2 regions of the Xanthomonas sp. NCPPB 3174 genome follow, and region 1 is predicted to be linked to the other one. Evidence: predicted binding sites of a transcription regulator. Region 1 holds the regulator's gene; the other holds the start of a gene.
The links. Region 1 encodes FliA, which starts transcription of late flagellar genes. Its sites were predicted from a motif close to TAAAGTTTNNCNNNCNNNGGCCGATAA; they were not measured.

Region 1 (11,356 bases):
ATTCCGCGGTGGCGCAGGTCCTCTCGTACGTCTACCAGTTGCGCGCCTGGCGCAGCGGGCCGATGCCGCCGTTGCCGCCGTTGGAAGTGGATGAATTCGCCCCGGGGAGCCAGCCATGAGCCAGCCTGCCGCGCAGATGAACACGCGCAAAGTGATGGACATGATCAAGCACGGGCTCGGCGCCCCGGTGATCGTGTTGCTGATGCTGGCGATGGTGGTGGTGCCGCTGGCCGCCCCGGTGCTGGACGCCCTGTTCACCTTCAACATCGCCATCTCGCTGATGGTGCTGCTGGCGGTGGTGTACGTGAAGCGGCCGCTGGAGTTCAGCATCTTCCCGATCGTGCTGCTGATGACCACGATGCTGCGCCTGGCGCTGAACGTGGCCTCCACCCGCGTGATCCTGATCAACGGCCAGGGCGGCCACGGCGCGGCCGGCAAGGTGATCGAGGCCTTCGGCGAATTCGTGATCGGCGGCAACTATGCGGTCGGTATCGTGGTGTTCGCGATCCTGACCATCATCAACTTCGTGGTCATCACCAAGGGCGCCGGGCGCGTGTCGGAAGTGACCGCGCGCTTCATCCTCGACGCCATGCCCGGCAAGCAGATGGCGATCGACGCCGACCTCAACGCCGGCCTGCTGACCCGCGAGGAAGCCAAGGCCCGCCGCGAGGAAGTGCGCGAGGAAGCGGACTTCTACGGCTCGATGGACGGCGCCAGCAAGTTCATCCGCGGCGACGCCATCGCCGGCATCCTGATCCTGTTCATCAACTTGATCGGCGGCATGGCGGTCGGCGTGCTGCAGCACGGCATGCCGGTGGCGCAGGCCGCCTCCACCTACACCCTGCTGTCGATCGGCGATGGCCTGGTCGCGCAGCTGCCTGCACTGCTGGTGTCCTCGGCGGTGGCGATGCTGGTCACCCGCGCCTCGCGTTCGCAGGACATGGGCGCCTCGATGATGGGCCAGGTGTTCGGCCAACATAAGGCGCTGGCGGTGGCCGCGGCGATCCTGGGCCTGGTCGGCCTGATCCCGGGCATGCCCAACGTCGCTTTCTTGACGCTGGCGCTGATCCTGGGCGTGCTGGCCTGGAAGATGTGGAAGCGCAGCCTGCAGCCGACCCCGGCCGCCGCCGAGGCGGCGCCGCAGGCCGCAGCCGCGGCGCAGGCCAACGCCGAACTGGGCTGGGACGAACTGCGCCCGATCGACCCGCTGGGCCTGGAAGTGGGCTACCGGCTGATCCCGCTGGTGGACAAGGCCCAGGGCGGCGAGCTGATGGCGCGGATCAAGGGCGTGCGCCGCAAGCTGACCCAGGACATCGGCTTCCTGGTGCCGCCGGTGCACATCCGCGACAACCTGGAACTGCCGGCCAACGCCTACCGCCTGCTGGTGCACGGCGTGCCGGTGGCCACCGCCGACATCCACCCGGACCGCGAACTGGCGCTGGACCCGGGCGGCGCGCTGGGCAAGATCGACGGCATTGCCGGCAAGGACCCGGCGTTCGGCCTGGACGCGATCTGGATCCAGCCGCACCTGCGCGCCCAGGCCGAGACCATGGGCTACACCGTGGTCGACCCGGCCACGGTGATCGCCACCCACCTCTCGCACCTGATCCGCGAGCACGCCCCGGAACTGCTCGGCCATGAGGAAGTGCAGCAGTTGCTGGCGACCCTGGCCAAGAGCGCGCCCAAGCTGGTCGAGGACCTCACCCCCAAGGCGCTGCCGCTGTCGGTGGTGGTGCGGGTGCTGCAGAACCTGCTCATCGAGAAGATCCCGGTGCGGCAGCTGCGCAAGATCGTCGAGGCCCTGGTCGAGCACGCCCCGCAGAGTCAGGAACCCGGCGCGCTCACCGCCGCCGTGCGCAACGCCCTGGGCCGCTTCATCGTCCAGGAGATCGCCGGCATGGCCCCGGAACTGCCGGTGTTCACCCTGGCCCCGCAATTGGAACGTGTCTTGCAGGACTCTACCCAGGGCAACGGCGCGGCGCTGGAACCCGGACTGGCCGAACGCTTGCACCAAAGTCTGGCGGACTGCGTGAGCAAGCAGGAGGCGCGCAACGAACCGGCCGTGGTGCTGGTCCCGGCGCAGGTCCGCGCCGCCCTCGCCCGCCTGGTCCGCCACAGCGTCCCCGCGCTGTCGGTCCTGTCCTACAGCGAAGTGCCGGAGGACAAGCGGCTGAAGCTGGTGGGGACGATCAGTTGATGTGGCGGGATTGGTGATTTGGGATTCGGGAGTCGCAACAGCGGGCCCGACGCGCGCAGAGAGACAGCAATGACACGAACGAACACAACCAGAGCAAGGCGACCGGATAGCAGCCATGCCATGGCGGCCTCCGCGACCAATCCCCACTCCCCACTCCCGAATCCCGGCACTCACCCATGAAGATCAAACGCTTTGTCGCCCCCGACATGCGCACCGCCTTCCGGATGGTGCGCGACGAGCACGGGCCGGATGCGGTGATCCTGTCCAATCGGCGTACCGACGAGGGCATCGAGATCGTCGCCGCCAGCAACTACGACGAGGCCCTGGTGCAGCGGGCGCTGGATGCGGTGCGCCCGGACGAGGCGCCGCGCGCCGCTGCCGCGCAGGCACCGGCCGCTCCCGCCCCGCGCGCCGCACGGAGCGACAGCGCCGCCGCCAGCCCGGCGATGGCGATGATGGCCGCGATCAGCGAACGCCGCGGCAGTGCCGCGCCGGCCGCTCCCGCCGCACGGCCACTGACCCAGCCGGCGGCGCTGGCCGCTTCGGCGATGCCCGCCGCGGCCGCCCCGGCTGCCGCCGCACGCCAGGCCGCCCCGGCCAAGGCCGCAGCGCCGGTCACCGGCCGCGCCGAGTTCAGCATCCCCGAGGACGTGTTCCGCAACGCCCCGATCAGCGTGCCCCTGCCCAGCCCGTTCGCCGCCGCGACCCCGGCGCCGGCCGCCGAGGCCATGCCGGCCTGGCGCGACGACGTCGCCGCGGTGGCGCTGACCCCGCTGGCGAGCCCGAGCACAGCCCCTGCCGCGCCGGGCGTGGCCAAGGCCGACGCGCCGGCCGCTGCCGGAATCCCGGCGGCCGCCACGCTGGCGGCGGTGCCGACCTTCCCCGCCCCGCAGAACGACGAACAATTGACGCAGCTGCGCGACGAACTGGCGCTGATGCGGCAGATGATCGAGCGCGAGATGAACCGCCTCACCGACGAGCGCCTGCGCGGCTCGCCGGTCCGCGCCCAGGCGCTGGAGCTGATGGACGACTACGGCTTCGACAGCGGCATCACCCGCGACGTGGTCATGCAGATCCCCGCCGACCTGGAGCTGCACCGCGGCCGCGGGCTGATGCTGGGCCTGCTGTCCAAGCGCCTGCCGATCGCCCCGCTGGACCCGCTCGAGGAAGGCGGCGTGATCGCCCTGATCGGCCCCACCGGCGCCGGCAAGACCACCACCATCGCCAAGCTGGCCTCGCGCTTCCTGGAGCGCCATGCCGCCCGCGACGTGGCCCTGGTCACCACCGACACCATCCGCGTCGGCGGCCGCGAACAACTGCACAGCTACGGCCGCCAGCTCGGCATCGCCGTGCACGAGGCCGATAGCGACGCCGCGCTGCAGCAGCTGCTGGAGCGCCTGGCCGACTACAAGCTGGTGCTGATCGACACCGCCGGCATGGGCCAGCGCGACCGCGCCCTGGCTGCCCAGCTGCACTGGCTGCGCGCCTCGCGGGTGGTCCGATCCTTGCTGGTACTCCCCGCCAACGCCCATTTCTCCGACCTGGACGAGGTGGTGCGCCGGTTCGCCGGCGCCGACCCACAGGGGGTCATCATGACCAAGTTGGACGAAACCGGGCGGTTCGGCAGTGCCTTGTCGGTGGTCGTGGACCACCGCCTCCCCATCACCTGGGTGACCGATGGACAGCGTGTGCCGGACGACCTGCACCGCGCCAACGCCGCCAGCCTGGTATTGCGCCTTGAAGATTTGCGGCGCGCTGCCGATAAGCCCTGTACTCCGGAGCAGACCCATGCCGTCGCGTGACTACGTCAATCTGACCAATGCCTTCCCCCTGTCGGCGACGCGCAGCGAACCGCTGGGTCCGGTGCGCACCATCGCCGTGACCGGCGGCAAGGGCGGCGTGGGCAAGACCAACATCTCGGTCAACCTGTCCATGGCGCTGGCCGACATGGGCAAGCGCACCCTGCTGCTGGACGCCGACCTGGGCCTGGCCAACGTCGACGTGCTGCTGGGGCTGACCCCCAAGTTCACCGTGGCCGACCTGGTCGCCGGGCGCTGCACCCTGGAAGAGGTGCTGATCGACATGCCCAACGGGCTGATGGTGGTGCCCGCCGCCTCCGGCCGCCGCTACATGGCCGAGTTGCCGCCGGCCCAGCACGTGGGCCTGGTCAACGTGTTCTCCGAGTTGCAGCGCGAGCTGGACGTGATGATCGTCGACACCGCCGCCGGCATCACCGACAGCGTGCTGACCTTCTGCCAGGCCGCGCAGGACGCGGTGGTGGTGGTCTGCGACGAGCCGGCCTCGATCACCGACGCCTACGCCCTGATCAAGGTCCTCTCGCGCGAGCGCGGCGTGGACCGGGTGCAGATCGTCGCCAACATGGTCCGCGACCTCAACGAAGGCCGCCTGCTGTACGACAAGCTCAGCCGGGTCTGCGAGAAGTTCCTCGGCGACGTGTCGCTGAACTACCTGGGCTGCGTGCCGCAGGACGACTGGCTACGCCTGTCGGTGCAGCGCCAGCAGCCGGTGGTCAAGGCCTACCCGTCCAGCCCGTCGGCGCAGGCGATCAGCGAGATCGCCCGGCGCACCGCGCGCTGGCAGGCGCCGACCGCCCCGCGCGGCAACGTCGAGTTCTTCGTCGAACGCATCATCCAGCGCGGGGTGGCCGCATGAACGCCGCCGCCCACTACCGCGCCGTCCAACGCAACAGCGCCAACGACTACATCACCCAGCACTCGGACCTGGTCCGGCGCATCGCCCACCACCTGGCGGCGCGGCTGCCGGCCAGCGTCGAGATCGACGATCTGATCCAGGCCGGCATGATCGGCCTGATCGAGGCCTCGCGCAGCTACGACGCCGAACAGGGCGCCTCGTTCGAGACCTATGCCTCGATCCGCATCCGCGGCGCGATGATCGACGAGATCCGCCGTGGCGACTGGGTGCCGCGCTCGGTGCACCGCCGCGCCCGCGACGCCGCCTCGGCGATCCGCAAGATCGAACAGAGCACCGGCCGCGCCGCCGCCGCCAACGAAGTGGCCGCGGCGATGGACATGCCGCTTCCCGAATACCTGCGTTTGATGGAAGATGCCGCCCGCGGCCAGGTGCTGAGCCTGGAGTCGCGCATCGAGGACCATGGCGAACTGGATACCATCGCCAAGGGCGGACCCAATCCGCAGCAGATGCTCGAGCGCAGCGAATTCGGCCGCGAGCTGGGCAAGGCCATCGCGCAGTTGCCCGAACGCGAGCAGTTGGTGCTGTCGCTGTACTACGAGCAGGAATTGAACCTCAAGGAAATCGGCGCGGTGCTCGGGGTCAGCGAGTCGCGCGTGTGTCAGATCCATGGCCAGGCCACGGTACGGTTGCGCGGACGCCTGAAGGCGTTCGAGGTCGCCGATGCCGGTCTGGAAGACGAAGAATAGGAACCCTTAGGAGTCAGTGGTGAACAAGAACATGCGGATTTTGATCGTGGACGATTTCTCGACGATGCGGCGCATCGTCAAGAATCTGCTCGGCGATCTGGGCTTCACCAATACCGCCGAGGCCGAAGACGGCAACAGCGCCCTGGCCGCGCTGCGCTCGGCGCCGTTCGAGTTCGTGGTCACCGACTGGAACATGCCGGGCATGACCGGCATCGATCTGCTGCGCAACATCCGCGCCGACGACAAGCTCAAGCACCTGCCGGTGCTGATGGTCACCGCCGAGGCCAAGCGCGAGCAGATCATCGAGGCCGCGCAGTGCGGCGTGAACGGCTACATCATCAAGCCGTTCACCGCGCAGACGCTGCAGGAGAAGCTGGGCAAGATCTTCGAACGCCTGGGAGCGACCGCCTAAATGGAAGCCACCGCCGAACGTACCGCCCTGATCGAACGCCTGCAAGGCGCGCTGGACGCGCTGGAAAATGGCGACGAGGCCGGCTGGCGCAGGGAGATCGACACCCTCGCCGCCTGGCGCACGCGGCCGATGATGCAGGGCCTTAGCCGGCTCGCGCGCGATCTGGGGCAGGCGCTCGGCGAACTGCCGGTGGTGCCCAGCGAAGCCGGCGAGCTGGACGACGCCTGCTCGCGCCTGGACCACGTGGTGGAGATGACCGAACAGGCCAGCCACCGCACCCTGGACCTGGCCGAGGAATGCCGTGCGCTGGCCGACCAGCTCGCCGCCGGCGGCCTCAGCGGCGACCAGAGCGAGATCCTCGACAAGATCCGCCACAACCTCACCGAAATGGCCCTGGCGCAGAGCTTCCAGGACCTGACCGGGCAGATCATCCGCCGCGTCGCCGGCATCGTACGCCGCGTGCACGAAGGCTTCGGCGCGCTGGGTCTGCCGCCGAAGGAAGAAAACAAGAAGGCCGACGGCAGCCTGGCCGGCCCGGCCCTGCCCGGCCTGGACCGCCACGGCGTGTCGCAGCACGACGCCGACGACCTGCTGTCCGGATTGGGACTGTAATGCCATGAGCGCCGTACCCGACGACATCGCTGCCGACTTCATCATCGAGGCCCAGGAAATCCTGGACCGGCTCGGCGAGCAGTTGGTGTCGCTGGAGCAGGCGCCCGAGGACAGCGGCCAGCTCAACGCCGTGTTCCGCGGTTTCCACACGCTCAAGGGCGGCGCCGGCTTCCTGGCGATCAACGCCATGGTCGAGCTGTGCCACGCCGCGGAGGAAACCCTGGGCATGGCCCGCGCCGGCCAGGCCACCCTGCAGGCGCGGCACTTCGACGCCGCGCAGCAGTCGCTGGACTACCTGCAGTCGATGCTGGACGCCTTCGGCAGCGGCCAGGAGCCGCCGCGCGCGCCGGCGGAGCTGATCGCGCAGTTCGACGCGCACGGCGACGCCGCGCCGGCGCCGGCGCCGGCCAAGAGCGCCGCGCCGGCACCCGCCGCCAAGGCGCCCGCGGCCGCCGCGGGCGATGCCGACCTGATCAGCGACGACGAATTCGAGGCGCTGCTGGACCAGTTGCACGGCGATGCGCCGCCGGCGGCCACGCCGCAGGCGCTGCAGCCGGCGCCGCGTGCGCCCAGCGCCGCGCCCAAGGCCGCAGCCGCCCCGGCCAAGGCCGCCGAGCCCGAGCACACCGTGCGCGTGGACACCAAGCGCCTGGACGCGATCGTCAACCTGATCGGCGAACTGGTGCTCTCGCGCAACCGCCTCAAGACCCTGCGCGTGCGCCTGCGCGACGAGGAACTGGACCGCGCGGTCAGCAGCCTGGACATCGCCACCGCGCGCCTGCAGTCGGCGGTGATGCGCACGCGCATGCAGCCGGTCGGCAAGGTGTTCTCGCGCTTCCCCAAGGTGGCGCGCGACGTTGCCCGCTCGCTCAACAAGGAAGTGGAACTGGAGCTGATCGGCGCCGACACCGAACTGGACCGCAACCTGGTCGAGGCGCTGGCCGATCCGCTGGTGCACCTGGTGCGCAACGCGATCGACCACGGCATCGAGGCGCCGGCGCTGCGCGAAGCCACCGGCAAGCCGCGCGGCGGCCACGTGCGCCTGTCGGCGCAGCAGGAAGGCGACTACGTCAGCATCGAGGTGCAGGACGACGGCGCCGGCATCGACCCGGAACGACTGCGCGCCAAGGCCCGCGAGAAGGGCCTGATCGATCCCGAGGCCGCCGCCCGCCTGACCACCGAGGAATGCCTGCACCTGGTGTTCCTGCCCGGCTTCTCGACCAAGTCCGAGGTCACCGACATCTCCGGCCGCGGCGTCGGCATGGACGTGGTGCAGTCGCGCATCCGCGAGCTCAGCGGGCAGATCCAGATCCAGTCGGAACTGGGCCGCGGCAGCCGCTTCCTGATCCGCGTGCCGCTGACCCTGGCGATCCTGCCGACCCTGCTGGTGCAGGCCGGCGACACCGTCTATGCGCTGCCGCTGGCGCGCGTGGTGGAAGTGCTGCACGCCCCGCGCCGCTCGCTGGGCTGGTTCGACGGCCGCGCCGTGCTCGACCGGCAATCGCACACCCTGCCGCTGGTGGACCTGCGCCAGTGGCTCAACATCGACGCCCCGCAACTGCCGCTGCTCACCGTGGTGGTGCTGCAGGCCGGCGAATCGCGCATGGGCCTGGTCGTGGACCAGGTCCGCGGCCGCGAGGAAGTGGTGATCAAGCCGCTGCCGCGCTCCCTGCGCGGCCTGCCCGGCTACGCCGGCGCCACCCTCATCGGCGACGGCCGCCTGGCGCTGATCCTGGATGTGGATGGCTTGAAGGCTTGAGGGCCGGGATTGGGGATTCGGGAGTGGGGATTCGCACCGGTGGCTTCCCTGGCGCCTCGTTTTCCCTGATTCCGCCGTAGGAGCGGCTTCAGCCGCGACGCGGTGAGGCTGGGATTCGGGATTCGGGATTCGGGAATCGAAACAGCGGCTCCCGATGCACCTCCTTTTCCTCTGTAGGAGCGGCTTCAGCCGCGACGCGGTGAAGCCGGAATCGGTGTTTGGCGATAACGCCCGGCGCTCGGCTCCCTGCCGACACGATCCGAACGATCGTGCATAGGCAACGCGCCAAGTCAGCGCGTCGCGGCTGAAGCCGCTCCTACGACGTACCGACAACCCTACGCACTCGCGCTCTTGCCAATCCCAAATCCCGATTCCCGAATCCCGCCCCATCAAGTCCCCCGCCCCCTGGCCGATACCTCCTGCATGGACAAGCTCAGTCTCATCGGCCTGCTGTTGGCGATTCTGTCGCTCATCGGCGGCAGCATCCTCAAGGGCGCCGGCATTTCGGCGCTGTGGTCGCCCGCTGCGTTCGTGATCGTGATCGTCGGCACCGTCGCCGCGATCCTGGTGCACACCCCGCCGTCGGTGTTCCGCCGTGCGTTCCAGATCGCCAAGTGGATCCTGTGGCCGCCGCCGAGCGACCGCCAGGCGCTGCTCAAGCAGATCGTGGAATGGAGCAACATCGCCCGCCGCCAGGGCCTGCTCGGGCTGGAGAACCAGGTGCCGCAGCAGCAGGATCCGTTCGTGCGCAAGGGCCTGCAGATGCTGGTGGACGGCGTGGAGCCGGAAGCCATCCGGCACATGCTGGAGATCGACCTGGAAGGCCAGGAACATTGCGACCTGGCCGCGGCCAAGGTGTTCGAGGGCATGGGCATCTACGCGCCGACCCTGGGCATCATCGGCGCGGTGCTGGGGCTGATCGCGGTGATGAAGAACCTGGCCGACCCGAGCAAGCTCGGCCACGGCATCGCCGCCGCGTTCACCGCCACCATCTACGGCATCGCCTCGGCCAACCTGCTGTTCCTGCCGATGGCCGCCAAGCTCAAGAGCGTGATCAAGCACAGCTGCGGCGAGCGCGAAATGATCATCGAAGGGTTGATCGCCATCGCCCAGGGCGAGAACCCGCGCAACATCGAATCGAAACTGGCCGGATTCTTGCATTGAGTTGCCAATGGCCCGCAAGCACTCCCACGACGAGCACGCCAACCACGAGGCATGGGCCATCCCCTATGCCGACCTGATGACGTTGCTGCTCGCCTTCTTCGTGGTGATGTACGCGCTGTCCACGATCAACGAAGCCAAGTACCGGGTCATGGCCGATGCGATGAGCGCGGCGTTCGGCGGCACCCCGACGACCCTGCGCCCGGTGCAGGTCGGCGACCACGCGCTGCAGGGCCAGGGCGGCGAGCGGCCGACCCCGATCAAGTCCAGCCCGGCGCTGACCCTGCCCGATCCCAATCGCCTGCCCTCCGGCACCGCGCAGCGCGGCGACGACCTGCGCGACGCGCAGCAGCTGCGCCGCGCGCAACGCCAGCTCGACAGCATCGCCGACCGCCTCGGCGCCGCGCTGGCGCCGCTGATCCAGAAGAAGCTGATCACCGTGCGCCGCGCCGGGCTGTGGATCGAAGTGGAGATCAACAGCGACATCCTGTTCGGCTCCGGCTCGGCCGCGCTCGACCAGAGCGCACGCGCCACCCTGGCAGAACTGGCGCAGGTGCTGTCCGGCGTGCCCAACGGGGTGCGCGTGGAGGGCTATACCGACAACACCCCGATCGCCACCCTGCAGTTCCCGTCGAACTGGGAACTGTCGGCGGCGCGCGCGGCCAGCGTGGTCCACCTGTTCGCCGACCAGGGCCTGCAACCCTCGCGGCTGTCGATGATCGGCTACGGCCAGTTCCGCCCGCGCGCCAGCAACGACACCCCGGCCGGCCGCAACGCCAACCGCCGCGTGGTGCTGGTGATCCTGGCCGATTCCGGCGACGGCAACGATCCGACGCCGTCGGCCCCCGACCGTCTCAGCGCCGGCGCCGCGCCGGCCACCCCGACACCCCCCGCCGCGGCGGCCCCCGGCAGCGCCGTTGGGTCCCGCGCAGTACCTGCCATTGAAGGAGTCAACTGATGCGCATCTGGGCGATCGCCAACCAGAAAGGTGGCGTGGGCAAGACCACCACCACGCTGGCCCTGGGCCGTGGGCTGGCCATGCTCGGGCACCGCGTGCTGATGCTCGATCTCGATCCGCACGCCTCGCTGACCCGGGCCTTCGACGTGCCGCAGGAACCGCAGCCGCCGGGCGTGCTGGATCTGTTCGGGACGCCGCCGGGCGAACTCGCCGCGCTGGCCCGCGACACCGCGATCGAGCGCCTGAGCTTCGTCTGCGGACAGACCGCGCTGGCCACCCTGGAACGCCGCAGCGCCAACCAGCCCGGCCTGGGCCTGGCGCTGCAGCAGGCCATGGCCCGCCACGCCGGCCAGCACGACTACATCCTGCTCGACTGCCCGCCGACCCTGGGCCTGCTGATGATCAACGCGCTGGCTGCGGCCGACCGCGTGATCATCCCGACCCAGGCCGAGCCGCTGGCCCTGCACGGCCTGGCCAGCATGGTCCGCACCGTGGACATGGTCGAGCGCTCGCGCCGCCGGCCGCTGCCCGCCTCGATCCTGCCGACCCTGTTCGACAAGCGCACCCGCGCCGGCAACGAGACCCTGCGGCAGATGCAGGACAGCTACGGCGACCGGGTGTGGGAAGACGCGATCCCGGTCGACACCAAGATCTGCAACGTCAAGGCACTGACGGTGGCCGGCGTACCCGGCGACTACCCCGGCCGCGGCCTGGCCGCCTACCGCCGCGCGCTGGAATGGCTGGTGGCCAGCGATGCGACGCCGATGGAGCAAGCCGCATGAGCACTCCCGGCATCATCGACGATTATCTGGAAGGCCTGCTCCACGACGTGATCGCC
Region 2 (11,356 bases), 810 kb from region 1:
AGGCGCGGCCCTACGCCTTCCTCGACGACGCACCGCTGGAGGAACGACGGACCCAGGCGGTGCAGAACCGCCGCTACCAGGATCCGGACAGCGCCGACGATCTCGGCCAGTTGGACCCGCAAGCGATCGCCGCGGTGCGCGAGGAGGCCTGGCCGCAGCCGCGCAGCCGCGACGAGATGCACGAAGCGCTGCTCACGCTCGGCGTGGTGAGCGCGGACGAAGCCGCCACGCAGCCGCAGTGGCGGCAGTGGCTGGAGGAACTGGCCGCCGACGCGCGCGCCACCTGCCTGCACGGCGTCGACGGCGCCACGGCGGCGCTGTGGGTGGCGGCCGAGGCGCTGGCGGCGGTGGCGCCGCTGTACCCGCAGGCCAGTGCGCAGCCGGCCATCGCCGTTCCCGCGGGCTATGCGGTCGACGACTGGGACCGCGACAGCGCGGTGCGCGAACTGCTGCGCTGGCGCCTGGCGGGGCTGGGGCCGGTCACCGCGGCGGCGCTGACAGCGCCACTGCAGCTGCCGCTGCGCGAGGTGCAGGCGGGATTGCTGGCGCTGCAGCAGGATGGCTATGTGTTGGGCGGGCGCTTCAGCGCCGATGCCGACGCCGAGGAATGGTGCGAGCGCCATCTGCTGGCGCGCATCCACCGCTACACCCTTGGCCGCCTGCGCCGCGAGATCGAGCCGGTGGCGCCGCGCGACTACGCGCGCTTCCTGTTCCGCTGGCAGCATCTGGACGCGGAGGGGCAGGTCGCCGGCGCCGAGGCCCTGGGCGCGGTACTGGCACAGTTGGAGGGCGTGGAGGTCGCGGCGCCGCTGTGGGAGGCGGAGCTGTTGCCGGCGCGGGTGCGCGACTACCGCCCGGCGTGGCTGGACGAGGCCTGCAGCGCCGGCCGCACGCTGTGGACGCGGCTGCGCCCCGGCGCCGGTGGTGCGGCGCCGACCTTGCGCAGCACGCCGATCCTGCTGCTGCCGCGGCGCAGCGCCGGCCACTGGTCGCGGCTGTCGCCAGCGCCGGAAGCCGGCGCGCTGGGCTCGCGCGCGCGCAAGGTGGCCGACCATCTCGAGGCGCACGGCGCCTCGTTCTTCGACGAGATCGCCGAGGCGACGCGCCTGCTGTCCACCGAACTGGAGGCGGCGCTGGCCGAGCTGGTCGCCGCAGGCCGGGTCCATTGCGACAGCTACGCTGGCCTGCGCGCTCTGCTGGTGCCGCCCTCGAAGCGTCCCTCGGCGCTGTCGCGGCGGCGGCCGCGCATGGCGCTGTACGGCGGCATCCAGGACGCCGGACGCTGGGCGGTGCTGCGTGCCGACACCGAGGCCGACGACCCGGCCGCACGCAGCGAGGCGGTCGAGCACGTCGCGCGGACCCTGCTGCGCCGCTACGGTGTGGTCTGCTGGCGCCTGCTTGAGCGCGAGGCGGCGTGGCTGCCGCCATGGCGCGAACTGCTGCGCGTCTACCATCGGCTGGAGGCGCGCGGCGAGATCCGCGGTGGGCGCTTCATCGACGGCCTGTCCGGCGAACAGTTCGCCCTGCCCGAGGCGATCGGCCTGCTGCGGCAGATCCGCCGCCAGCCCGGTGACGGCCAGTGGCTGTGCGTGGCCGCCGCCGATCCGGCCAATCTGCTCGGCAGCGTGTTGCCCGGCACGCGGGTGCCACGGGTGGCGGGTGCGCGCGTGCTGTACCGCGATGGCGTGCCGATGGCGAGCTGGGTCGGCGAGCGCTTCGAGCCGCTGCAGGACATGAATGCCGAGGAGCATGCGCATGCGCAGCGGCTGTTGCGCGGTGGCGCTGCCGCGGAACGGCGCACGCTTGTGGCGCCACAGATGGCGTGAAGGCAATGCGCCGCGCCCGCCCGCCGCCATTGTGCTTGTGACATATCGGCGCCGCTTTCACATTCTGTCTACAAATTAAAGGGGTTGGTATCCCACTTTGGCTCCGGTGCAAAACCGGGGTGTTCTGCCATTGCAGAACAAGTGCGGCATCGGTGCGGTGCGAGCCGCGCCTGCTCCGCTGCGCGTCGAGCACCGCAGCGCAACGCCTCTTGCGCATTCACGAATGTCGCGAAAGCGCTTGTCTTATGCGGGATTCCGCAATTTTCACGCGATTTAAAGGCGCCCTCGATTGCGCCGATAGCCCTCACGCATGACGTTGCAGCGCAGCGTTCCTCTGGCGACTTCAGCCAGAGGCATCGCTCCGCGAGGCGCCGCGACACGCAGCCGGACGCATCGCCCGGCGCAGGCGGACACACACAAATCGGGGTACACACCATGTTGGGCAATATGAAAATCGGGGTCAGGCTGACGGCGGCATTCCTGATCGTGGCGGCGATCGGCGCCTGCATCGGCTGGGTCGGCATCCGCAACTCGGGCCGGATCAACGACTACGCCACCGCGCTGTACGAGCGCGAGCTGCTCGGCCTGTCGCACCTGAAAGAGGCCAACATCAATCTGATCAATGCCGGCCGCGCGCGTGCCAACCTGCAGTTGGCCAGCACCGCGGAAGACCGCGCCAAGCATGTCGCCAGCCTCGACAAGTACACCGCCAAGGTGGTCGAGCACATGGACAAGGCCAAGACGTCGCTGGACGAGCCAGCGACGCAAGCCAAGCTGGCGCGCTTCGACCAGGTGTGGAAGACCTACCTGGAGCGACGCGGCCAGTTCGTCGAGTCGGTGATGCGCGAGCCGCTGCCGGAAGGCAACGCGCAGCTGGCGGAACTGTCCAAGAGCGTGCGCAGCAGCTCCGACGAACTGGATGCGCTGATGTCGGAACTGAGCGAGATCAAGGAGGCCAATGCCTCCAAGGCCAACGACGCCACCGACGAAATCTATGCCAGCAGCACCCGCACCATGCTCGCCATTGTGATCGGCGGCGTGCTGCTCGGCGTGGGCCTGGGCGTGTTCATCAGCCGCAGCGTGACCCGGCCGATCGGCAAAGCGGTCAGCGTGGCCAATGCGCTGTCCGAGGGCGACCTGAGCATGTCGATCGATGTGCGCGGCCGCGACGAGACCGCGCAGTTGCTGCTGGCGATGCAGCGCATGGTCGAGAAACTGCAGCAGGTGGTCGGCGAGGTCAACGCCAGTGCGCAGAGCCTGGCTGGCGCGTCGGAGGAAGTCAGCGCCACCGCGCAGTCGCTGAGCCAGGCCTCGACCGAGCAGGCGGCCAGCGTCGAAGAGACCAGCGCCTCGCTGGAGCAGATGACCGCCTCGATCGCGCAGAACACCGACAACGCCAAGGTCACCGACGGCATGGCCGCGCAGGCGGCCCGCGAGACCCTGGAAGGCGGCGAGGCGGTGGTGGCCACGGTGGCGGCGATGAAGCAGATCGCGCACAAGATCGGCATCATCGACGACATCGCCTACCAGACCAACCTGTTGGCGTTGAATGCGGCGATCGAGGCCGCGCGCGCCGGCGAGCACGGCAAGGGCTTTGCGGTGGTCGCCGCGGAAGTGCGCAAGCTGGCCGAGCGCAGCCAGGTCGCCGCGCAGGAGATCGGCGAGGTCGCCGGTTCCAGCGTGGAGCTGGCCGAGCGCGCCGGGCACTTGCTGGAGACCATCGTGCCGAGCATCAAGAAGACCTCGGACCTGGTGCAGGAAATCGCTGCCGCTTCGCAGGAGCAGTCCTCCGGCGTCACCCAGATCAATGTGGCGGTGGTGCAGCTGAGCCAGATCACCCAGCAGAACGCCACCGCCTCCGAAGAGTTGGCCGCCACCGCCGAATCGATGAGCACGCAGGCCGTGCAGTTGCAGGAAAGCATGGCCTTCTTCCAGTTGTCCGCCGCCGCGCGCCGCGCCACGCAGACGCTGGACGAAAGCGAAGCGCCGCTGCCGCTGCGCGCTGCCGGTTCGCGCTGGGCGCCGCGTGCCACCTCCGCTGCCGCGCGCCGTCCCGGTGCAGGCAATCGCGACCGCAGCGAAGCGCTGCTGGGCCGCGCCTGATCCATTCCCTGGCGGCGCCGGTTGCGCCGCCAGTTCCGTGTCGCTGTCGTTGTCACAACTGCCCCATTGTCGGGAGAGTGCCGTGCTGAAGAATCTCAAGATCGCCACCAAACTCTACGGCGGTTTCGCCGTGGTCCTGTGCATCCTGCTGGCGTTGGCCGGCGTGGCCTACTTCAACGTGTCCGCGTTGTCGCAAGCCAATTACTGGAACACCCACACCTACAAGGTGATCGCCGAAGTCGATGCTGCGCTGAGCAGCCTGATCAACATCGAGACCGGCACGCGCGGCTTCTCGCTGACCGGCGAGGACGCGTTCCTGCAGCCCTACCGCGACGGCGTCGCCAGCTTCGACAGCCACCTGCGCACCGCCCAGGAACTGACCGCGGACAATCCCAAGCAGCAGGAGCGTCTGAATGCGCTGAAGCAGACCCAGGCGCAATGGCTCAGCCAGGCGGTGCATCCGCAGATCGCGCTGCGCAAGGACGTCAACCAGGGCCAGGCGACGATGGAGGCCTTGGCCGCCTCGGTGCGCGCTTCCAAGGGCAAGGCCTACATGGACGCGATGCGCGACCGCATGGCCGAAGTGCGCCGCGCCGAGAGCGAGTTGCTGGCCGTGCGCGCGGCCGAGGCCGAGCAACTGCAGCAGCGCACCAACCTCACCCTGATCGTCGGCAGCCTGATCGCGGCGCTGTGCGCGTCGGCGATCGGTTTCCTGATCGCGCGGTCGCTGATGAGCGAACTCGGCGGCGAGCCGAGCACGGTGATGGAAGTGGCCTCGCGGATCGCCCGCGGCGATCTCACCGTGCAGGTGCCGACCCGCCCCAACGACAGCACCAGCGCGATGGTGGCGCTGCAGACGATGGTCGAGCGCCTGGCGGACGTGGTGGGCGAGGTCAATGCCAGTGCGCAGTCGCTGGCCGGTTCGTCCGAGGAAGTCAGCGCCACCGCGCAGTCGCTGAGCCAGGCCGCCACCGAGCAGGCCTCGGGCGTGGAGGAAACCAGCGCGTCGCTGGAGCAGATGACCGCGTCCATCGCGCAGAACACCGACAATGCCAAGGTCACCGAGGGCATGTCGGCGCAGGCGGCCAAGGAAGCGGTGGAGGGTGGTGAGGCGGTACTGGCCTCGACCCATGCGATGAAGCAGATCGCGCAGAAGATCAGCATCATCGACGACATCGCCTACCAGACCAATCTGCTGGCGTTGAACGCGGCGATCGAGGCCGCGCGCGCTGGCGAGCACGGCAAGGGTTTCGCCGTGGTCGCCGCGGAAGTGCGCAAGCTGGCCGAGCGCAGCCAGGTCGCTGCGCAGGAGATCGGCGAAGTCGCCGCCAGCAGCGTGGGCCTGGCCGATCGCGCCGGCAACCTGCTCGGCACCATCGTGCCCAGCATCAAGAAGACCTCGGATCTGGTGCAGGAGATCGCCTCGGCCTCGCAGGAGCAGTCCTCCGGCGTCACCCAGATCAACCTGGCGGTGTCCCAGCTCAGCCAGGCCACGCAGCAGAACGCCGCGGCCTCCGAGCAACTGGCGGCGACCGCCGAACAGATGAGCACCCAGGCCGAATCGTTGCAGCAGGCGATGGGCTTCTTCCGCCTCAACCGCGAACAGGACCTGGCCGCGCCACGCCGCGCTGCGCCGGTGACGCCCAGGCCGGCCGCCACCCGGCCGCTGCGCAACGCCGGCAAGGGCCTGCGCCCGCGCGCGCGGCCGGTTCCGGCCTACGCGCTGGCGGATGCGCCGGACGAAGGCCAGTTCGTCAACTTCTGAAGGGGAACACCATGCACAACGATCGCTACGAGAGCGCGGCCGCGGACTCGCCGCATGGCGGCTGCCAGTTCCTGACCTTCCAGCTGGATCGCGAGCTGTTCGGGCTCAATATCGCCGGCATCCACGAGATCATCGAGTACCGCACGCCGACCCCGGTGCCGACCATGCCGGCCTGCGTGCGCGGGGTGATCAACCTGCGTGGGGCGGTGGTGCCGGTAGTGGACCTGCAGTCGCGGCTCGGCCGCGCGCCCAGCCAGGTCACCCGGCGCAGTTGCATCGTCATCGCCACCGCCGCCACCGACGAGGGCGGCGGCGCGCAGTCCTTCGGCCTGCTGGTGGACGCGGTCAACGAGGTGCTGGAACTGCCGCCGCAGCAGATCGAGGCGCCGCCGGCCTTCGGCAGCGATATCCGCCGCGACCTGCTGCAGGGCATGGGCAAGCTGGAGGATCGGCTGGTGATCCTGCTGGACCGGGCGCGGCTGCTGCGCAGCGACGACATCGTCGAGGCCGGCACAGCGGCGCTGGCGGCGTGACGCCCGCCACGCCGTGATCCATGCATCACGGCGGCCTCGTTAGGGTGGCCTGAAACGGGCATCCGCCCCAGCGAGGTGCAGACCATGGCAAAAGACGAAACCACCCAGTCCGGCAAGCAGCAGGGCATCCACGAGGGCCGGCAGGACCGTGCCCAGGACGACACCGCCAAGCAGCGGCCCGGCCTGGAAGACCAGAAGCTGCGCGAGGCGCACGAGCGCGGCCCGCGTTCCGGCCAGGATGAGCCGGGGCAGGGCGCGCAGGACTGAGCGAAGTGGCGGCGGGAGCGCAGTGCTCCCGCTTCCCGTCCGTCAGGACGAAGGCTCGGGATTCCCGGCCACACGACGCATGGCCGACGCCGCGCGATCGAGCGCATCCAAGTGCAGGACCGGCCAACAAAAAAGGCCAGAGAGCCTGATGGCTGTCTGACCTCGTTTGCACCGTCGAAGACGGCAAGATGGTGGAGCGGAAGGGGATCGAACCCTCGACCTTCGCATTGCGAACGCGACGCTCTCCCAGCTGAGCTACCGCCCCACATCAGACGCGTAGTGTAACTGGGCACGGGGCCGCGTGCCAAGGGGGCAATGCAACATCGGCGGCGCCGGGGCAGTTGCCGGTCGGGCGCCATCGAAAACGCGCTCAGCATGCTGTCTACAGCGCTCGCATGGAGTCGATATACTCGGCGGCCGAAATCTCCCGCAGTGATTTCGTTCCGGACGCGATATACCGTCCGCCTCATACTTTTTACTTAAAGACAGGTCTTTTACACATGACGGAAGTTCGCAACTTGCAACAGATCGCCGAAGCCAAGGCCAAGCTGCAGGAAGAAATGCGCAAGCTGGAAGAGCAGGAGCGGCAGGCGCGCGAGGGCGAAACCAATGCGGCGCATGCCAACGTGCTGTCGCTGCTGGAGCAGTTCGCCGAGTTCTTCAGCGCCAAGCAGCGCAACGAGATCGCCGCCTACGTGACCAGCGCGGCGCCGAAGCAGGCCAGCAGCAAGTCCGCCGGTGGCCGCAGCGAGGTCAAGCCGAAGTACCAGTTGCCGCATACCGGCGAAACCTGGTCCGGCCGCGGTCGCACCCCGAAGGCGTTCGCCGCCTGGGAAGGCACCGCCGCCTACAACGAATGGAAGGCGCGCCACCCGGATCTGAAGTTCCCGCTCTTCAAGTACTGAGCGAACGAAAAAGGCCAGGAATTCCTGGCCTTTTTTCATTTCCGATCGCGGCCCGGGCTCACCCGCTCAGCGCGCGGCCGCCAGCAGCGGTTGCAGCCGCGGTTCCAGTTCGCGCCTGCGCCAGCCGGCCAGCGGCTGCGGCCATTGCGCGCTTTCCAGCAGGGCTTCCAGGTGCTTGCGCGAGGCCAGCAGGCCGTCGGGCAGGCCGAGTTCGGCGCTGCGTGCGGCCACCGCGTCCTGCAGCCGCTTCAGCGCGGCCTTGTTGTCGTCGCTGGCGGCCAGCGCCTGCGGCGCGTCGGCTTCGTCGGCCAGCGGCGTGGTCAGCGCCTGCCACAGCGCATCGCTGAGCTTGCGCGGCGCCTTGGGGTGCTTGTCGAACAGCGTCAGCATGGCCGGCGGGTCCTGCGGCGGGAACCGCGCCAGGGTGGCGGCCAGTTCGTTGTCCAGGATCCAGCTGCGCGGCTTGTCGCTGTGCCGGGCCTGCGCGTCGCGCCAGCGCAACAGACGCAGCAGGCGCAGTTGCGCCGGGCGGTCCATGAACTGCGCCGAGCGCATGCCCAGGTGCGGCCAGCGCTCGCCGTCGTCCTGTTCGACGGTGCCGAGCAGGCGTTCGCCGTCCTCGTGCAGCCAGTCGCTGCGCTCCAGGGTCTGCAGCCGCGCCTGCAGCGCGTCGTGCAGGGCGAACAGGTGGCGCACGTCGTCGGCGGCATATTCGAGTTGCGCCGGCGACAGCGGGCGGCGCAGCCAGTCCGAGCGGGTCTCGCCCTTGGTCAGGTGCACGCCGGTGATCTCCAGCACCAGCTTCTGGTAGCCCATGCCGGCGCCGAGCCCGGCCAGGCCGGCGGCGATCTGGGTGTCGAACAGCGGCCGCGGCAGGGTGCCGCAGGCGCACTTGAAGGCGACCAGGTCTTCGCTGGCGCTGTGCATGATCTTGAGGATGCCCGGATCGCTCAGCCACGGCGCCAGCGCCTGCGGCATGCCCGGGATCAGCGGGTCGATCAGCAGGATTTCGTCGCCCACCGCCATCTGCACCAGCGCCAGTTGCGGCCAGTAGGTCCGTTCGCGGACGAATTCGGTATCCAGGCCGATGCGGGCCGGCCGCTGCGCCAGCCGTTCGCTCAGTTCGGCGGGTTGCTTGATCCAATAAGGCACGTGATTTCCGTTGACTGCAGGGTTTGCTCAGGCAGGCGAGAATAGCCTAACGTCGCTCCGCCGGCCGCACGGCGCGCCGGCTGGGGCGACGTCGCCAGGGCCGTGATTCGGAGGAAAAGTGCGCAGCAGCGGCGTTGTGATGGTCTGGAGCATGCTCGCGGCGGCGCTGGTCGGCTGTGCGCGGCAGCCGCCGGCGCCGGCCGCCGAGACCGCGCCGGCGACCGCCGCGGCCATCGCCCCGGCGCAGTCGACACCGGCCAGGCCGGTGCAGGCGCCCAGCGTCACCATCGGCGGCGAAGATGCGGCCGAGACCGTGGCGCACTGGCAGCCGCCGTTGCCGAGCCTGAGCCGCAGCGGCCTGCCGCAGGCACGACGCGAGGCGGCGCGCGCGCTGGCCGAGGATCGCCTGTTCGAGGATGCGCAGTCGGCGATTCCGCTGTACCTGGCGATCCGCAGCCTGGCGCCGAACGATCGCGCCGCCCAGGACGGCCTGCGCAAGGCGCGGCGGCGGTTGCTGCAGCTCGGTGCGCAGGCGTTGGGCGATCCGGATCTTTCCGAACGCACGCTCGAGCGGGCCACGCGCATCGCGATGGTGGCGCTGTGGCTGGATGCCGAGGATCCTGCGGTGCGACGCCTGCAGCAGCGGGTGGAGACCGCCGCGCGGGTACTGGCCTACAACCGCGCCGGCGAGGAAGACCTGCGTGGCGGTCGCCTGGGCGAGGACGGCAACGGCGCCCTGGCCGATTTCCGCGATGCGCTGCAGTTGGATGCGGACGACGACCGCGCGCGGCAGGGCGTGGCGGCGGTGGAGAGCGCGTTGATCCGCCGCGCCGAGACGGCCGCGGCGGCCTCGGATTTCGCCGCTGCCGGCAGCTGGCTGGCACGCGCGGCGCGGGTTCGCGAGGACGCGCCCACGGTGCGCGATGCGCGCGTGCGGGTGGAGCAGGTGCGGGTGGCGCGCATCGCCGCCTTGCGCGATGCAGGGTTGCGCGATCTGGCCACGCCGGCGGGATTGAAATCGGCGCGCGAGCGCCTGGGCGACGTGCTGCGCATCGCCGATCCCGGCGACCCGGTGGCGGCGATGCTGCGCGAACGCATCGACCTGGCCACCCACTACGGCAGTTTCCGCCCCGGCCAGGTGTTCACCGACGGCATGCACGACGGCGGGCGCGGCCCGCAGATGATCGTGGTGCCGCACGGCGGCTTCCGCATGGGCGCGGCCGAGACCGAGCCCGGCGCCTCGCCGGCGGAGATGCCGCAGCATTACGTGCGCTTCGACCGCGGTTTCGCCATGTCGATCACCGAAGTCACCGTGGCCGAGTTCCGCCGCTTCGTGGAGGCCACCAATGCGCGTCCGCGCGCCACCCGGCGCGGCCATTCCACCGTCTACGACGAGCGCAGCGGCAACTTCGTGCGCCGCAACGGGGTGGACTGGCAGTCCGACTACCAGGGCGCGCGGGCGGCGCCGAACAGCCCGGTCATGCACGTCAGCGTGCGCGACGCCGAGGCCTATGCGGCCTGGCTGTCGCAGCAGACCGGGCGCCATTACCGGCTGCCCAGCGAGGCCGAGTTCGAGTACGCCCTGCGCGCCGGCAGCCGTGGCCGTTATCCCTGGGGCAATGCCGGTACGCCGCCGCGCGGCAGCGGCAACTTCACCGGCGGCGGCGACGTCTCGCCCAGCGGTCGGCACTGGCGCAATGCCTTCGTCGGCTACACCGACGGCTTCTGGGGGCCGGCCCCGGTCGCCAGTTTTTCCGCCAACGCCTGGGGCCTGCACGACATGGCCGGCAACCTCAGCGAATGGGTCGCCGACTGCTGGCATGCCAGCTACCGGCGCGCGCCGGCCGACGGCGCGGCCTGGTACAACCCGGGCTGCCGCTCGCGGGTGGTGCGCGGCGGCAACTGGGCCAACGCGCCCGAGCAGACCCGCGCGGCGTGGCGGCTGATGCAGGATTCGGACAGCACCAGCGCGCGTGTCGGTTTCCGCCTGGTCCGCGGCATTTGACGCGGCCGCGTCGGCGCCGACGCTAGATTGCCTCACCAGTCAGCGAGGGGAGTGGGATGAATGACGTCTTCGGCCGCCAGGGCGGCGAACCGGGCGGCCGCCGTGGGCCGCTGGGTGGGGTGCGCTGGCTGGTGCTGCTGGGCTTTGCGGTCTATGCGGGGTACTACTGGTTCTCCAACCGCAGCGAGGATCCGTACACCGGCGAGCAGGTGCTGATCGACCGCTCGTTGAACGTGGAGGACGAGAAAGCACTCGGCCTGCAGGCCTATCGGGAGATCCTGGCGCAGGAACGGCCATTGGACCCGCAGGCGCCGCAGGCGCAGCAGGTGCGGGCGATCGCGCAACGGCTGATCGCCAAGGTCGATGTGGTGGAAGACGCGCTGGCTGCCGAACACGGCATGCAGGCGCAGCATGCGGCGCGCAGCTTCGACTGGGACGTCAACGTGATCCCGTCCGAACAGGCCAACGCGTTCTGCCTGCCCGGCGGCAAGATGGCGGTCTACACCGGCCTGTTCCCGGTCGCCGGCAACGCCGATGCGATGGCGGTGGTGATGGGCCACGAGATCGCGCACGCATTGTTGCGGCATGGCGCGCAGCGCATGGCCCAGCAGAAGCTGACCCGGATCGGGCAGATGGCCGGCGCCGCCGGCGGCCTGGACCCGCAACAGCAGCAGATGGCGATGGCGGCGATGGGCTACGGCTACCTGCTGCCCTACGCGCGCAGCCACGAGACCCAGGCCGACGAAGTGGGCTTGATGCTGGCCGCGGCGGCCTGTTTCGACCCGCGCGAGGCGGTGCCG

Region 2: AC1PK7_RS14555 (methyl-accepting chemotaxis protein) is a predicted target of FliA. The motif match lies at 2,101-2,127, and genes of this name have one in related genera.

What each region holds. Positions count from the first base shown of each region.
Region 1 is NZ_CM161517.1:2,540,679-2,552,034, forward strand. Features, by position in the region: gene flhB (flagellar biosynthesis protein FlhB) at 1-119, shown strand, start outside; gene flhA (flagellar biosynthesis protein FlhA) at 137-2,197, shown strand; gene flhF (flagellar biosynthesis GTPase FlhF) at 2,374-3,999, shown strand; gene AC1PK7_RS11345 (MinD/ParA family ATP-binding protein) at 3,986-4,870, shown strand; gene AC1PK7_RS11350 (RNA polymerase sigma factor FliA) at 4,867-5,616, shown strand; gene cheY (chemotaxis response regulator CheY) at 5,636-6,028, shown strand; gene AC1PK7_RS11360 (protein phosphatase CheZ) at 6,029-6,640, shown strand; gene AC1PK7_RS11365 (chemotaxis protein CheA) at 6,645-8,399, shown strand; gene AC1PK7_RS11370 (flagellar motor protein) at 8,823-9,563, shown strand; gene motD (flagellar motor protein MotD) at 9,571-10,518, shown strand; gene AC1PK7_RS11380 (ParA family protein) at 10,518-11,300, shown strand; gene AC1PK7_RS11385 (chemotaxis protein CheW) at 11,297-11,356, shown strand, end outside.
Region 2 is NZ_CM161517.1:3,347,638-3,358,993, reverse strand. Features, by position in the region: partial or broken gene AC1PK7_RS14560 (DEAD/DEAH box helicase) at 1-1,796, shown strand, start outside; gene AC1PK7_RS14555 (methyl-accepting chemotaxis protein) at 2,262-3,929, shown strand; partial or broken gene AC1PK7_RS14550 (CHASE3 domain-containing protein) at 3,853-4,497, shown strand; partial or broken gene AC1PK7_RS14545 (methyl-accepting chemotaxis protein) at 4,777-5,694, shown strand; gene AC1PK7_RS14540 (chemotaxis protein CheW) at 5,706-6,227, shown strand; gene AC1PK7_RS14535 (hypothetical protein) at 6,312-6,494, shown strand; tRNA gene AC1PK7_RS14530 (tRNA-Ala) at 6,684-6,759, opposite strand; gene AC1PK7_RS14525 (H-NS histone family protein) at 6,995-7,399, shown strand; gene rnd (ribonuclease D) at 7,466-8,551, opposite strand; gene AC1PK7_RS14515 (formylglycine-generating enzyme family protein) at 8,703-10,556, shown strand; gene AC1PK7_RS14510 (M48 family metallopeptidase) at 10,613-11,356, shown strand, end outside.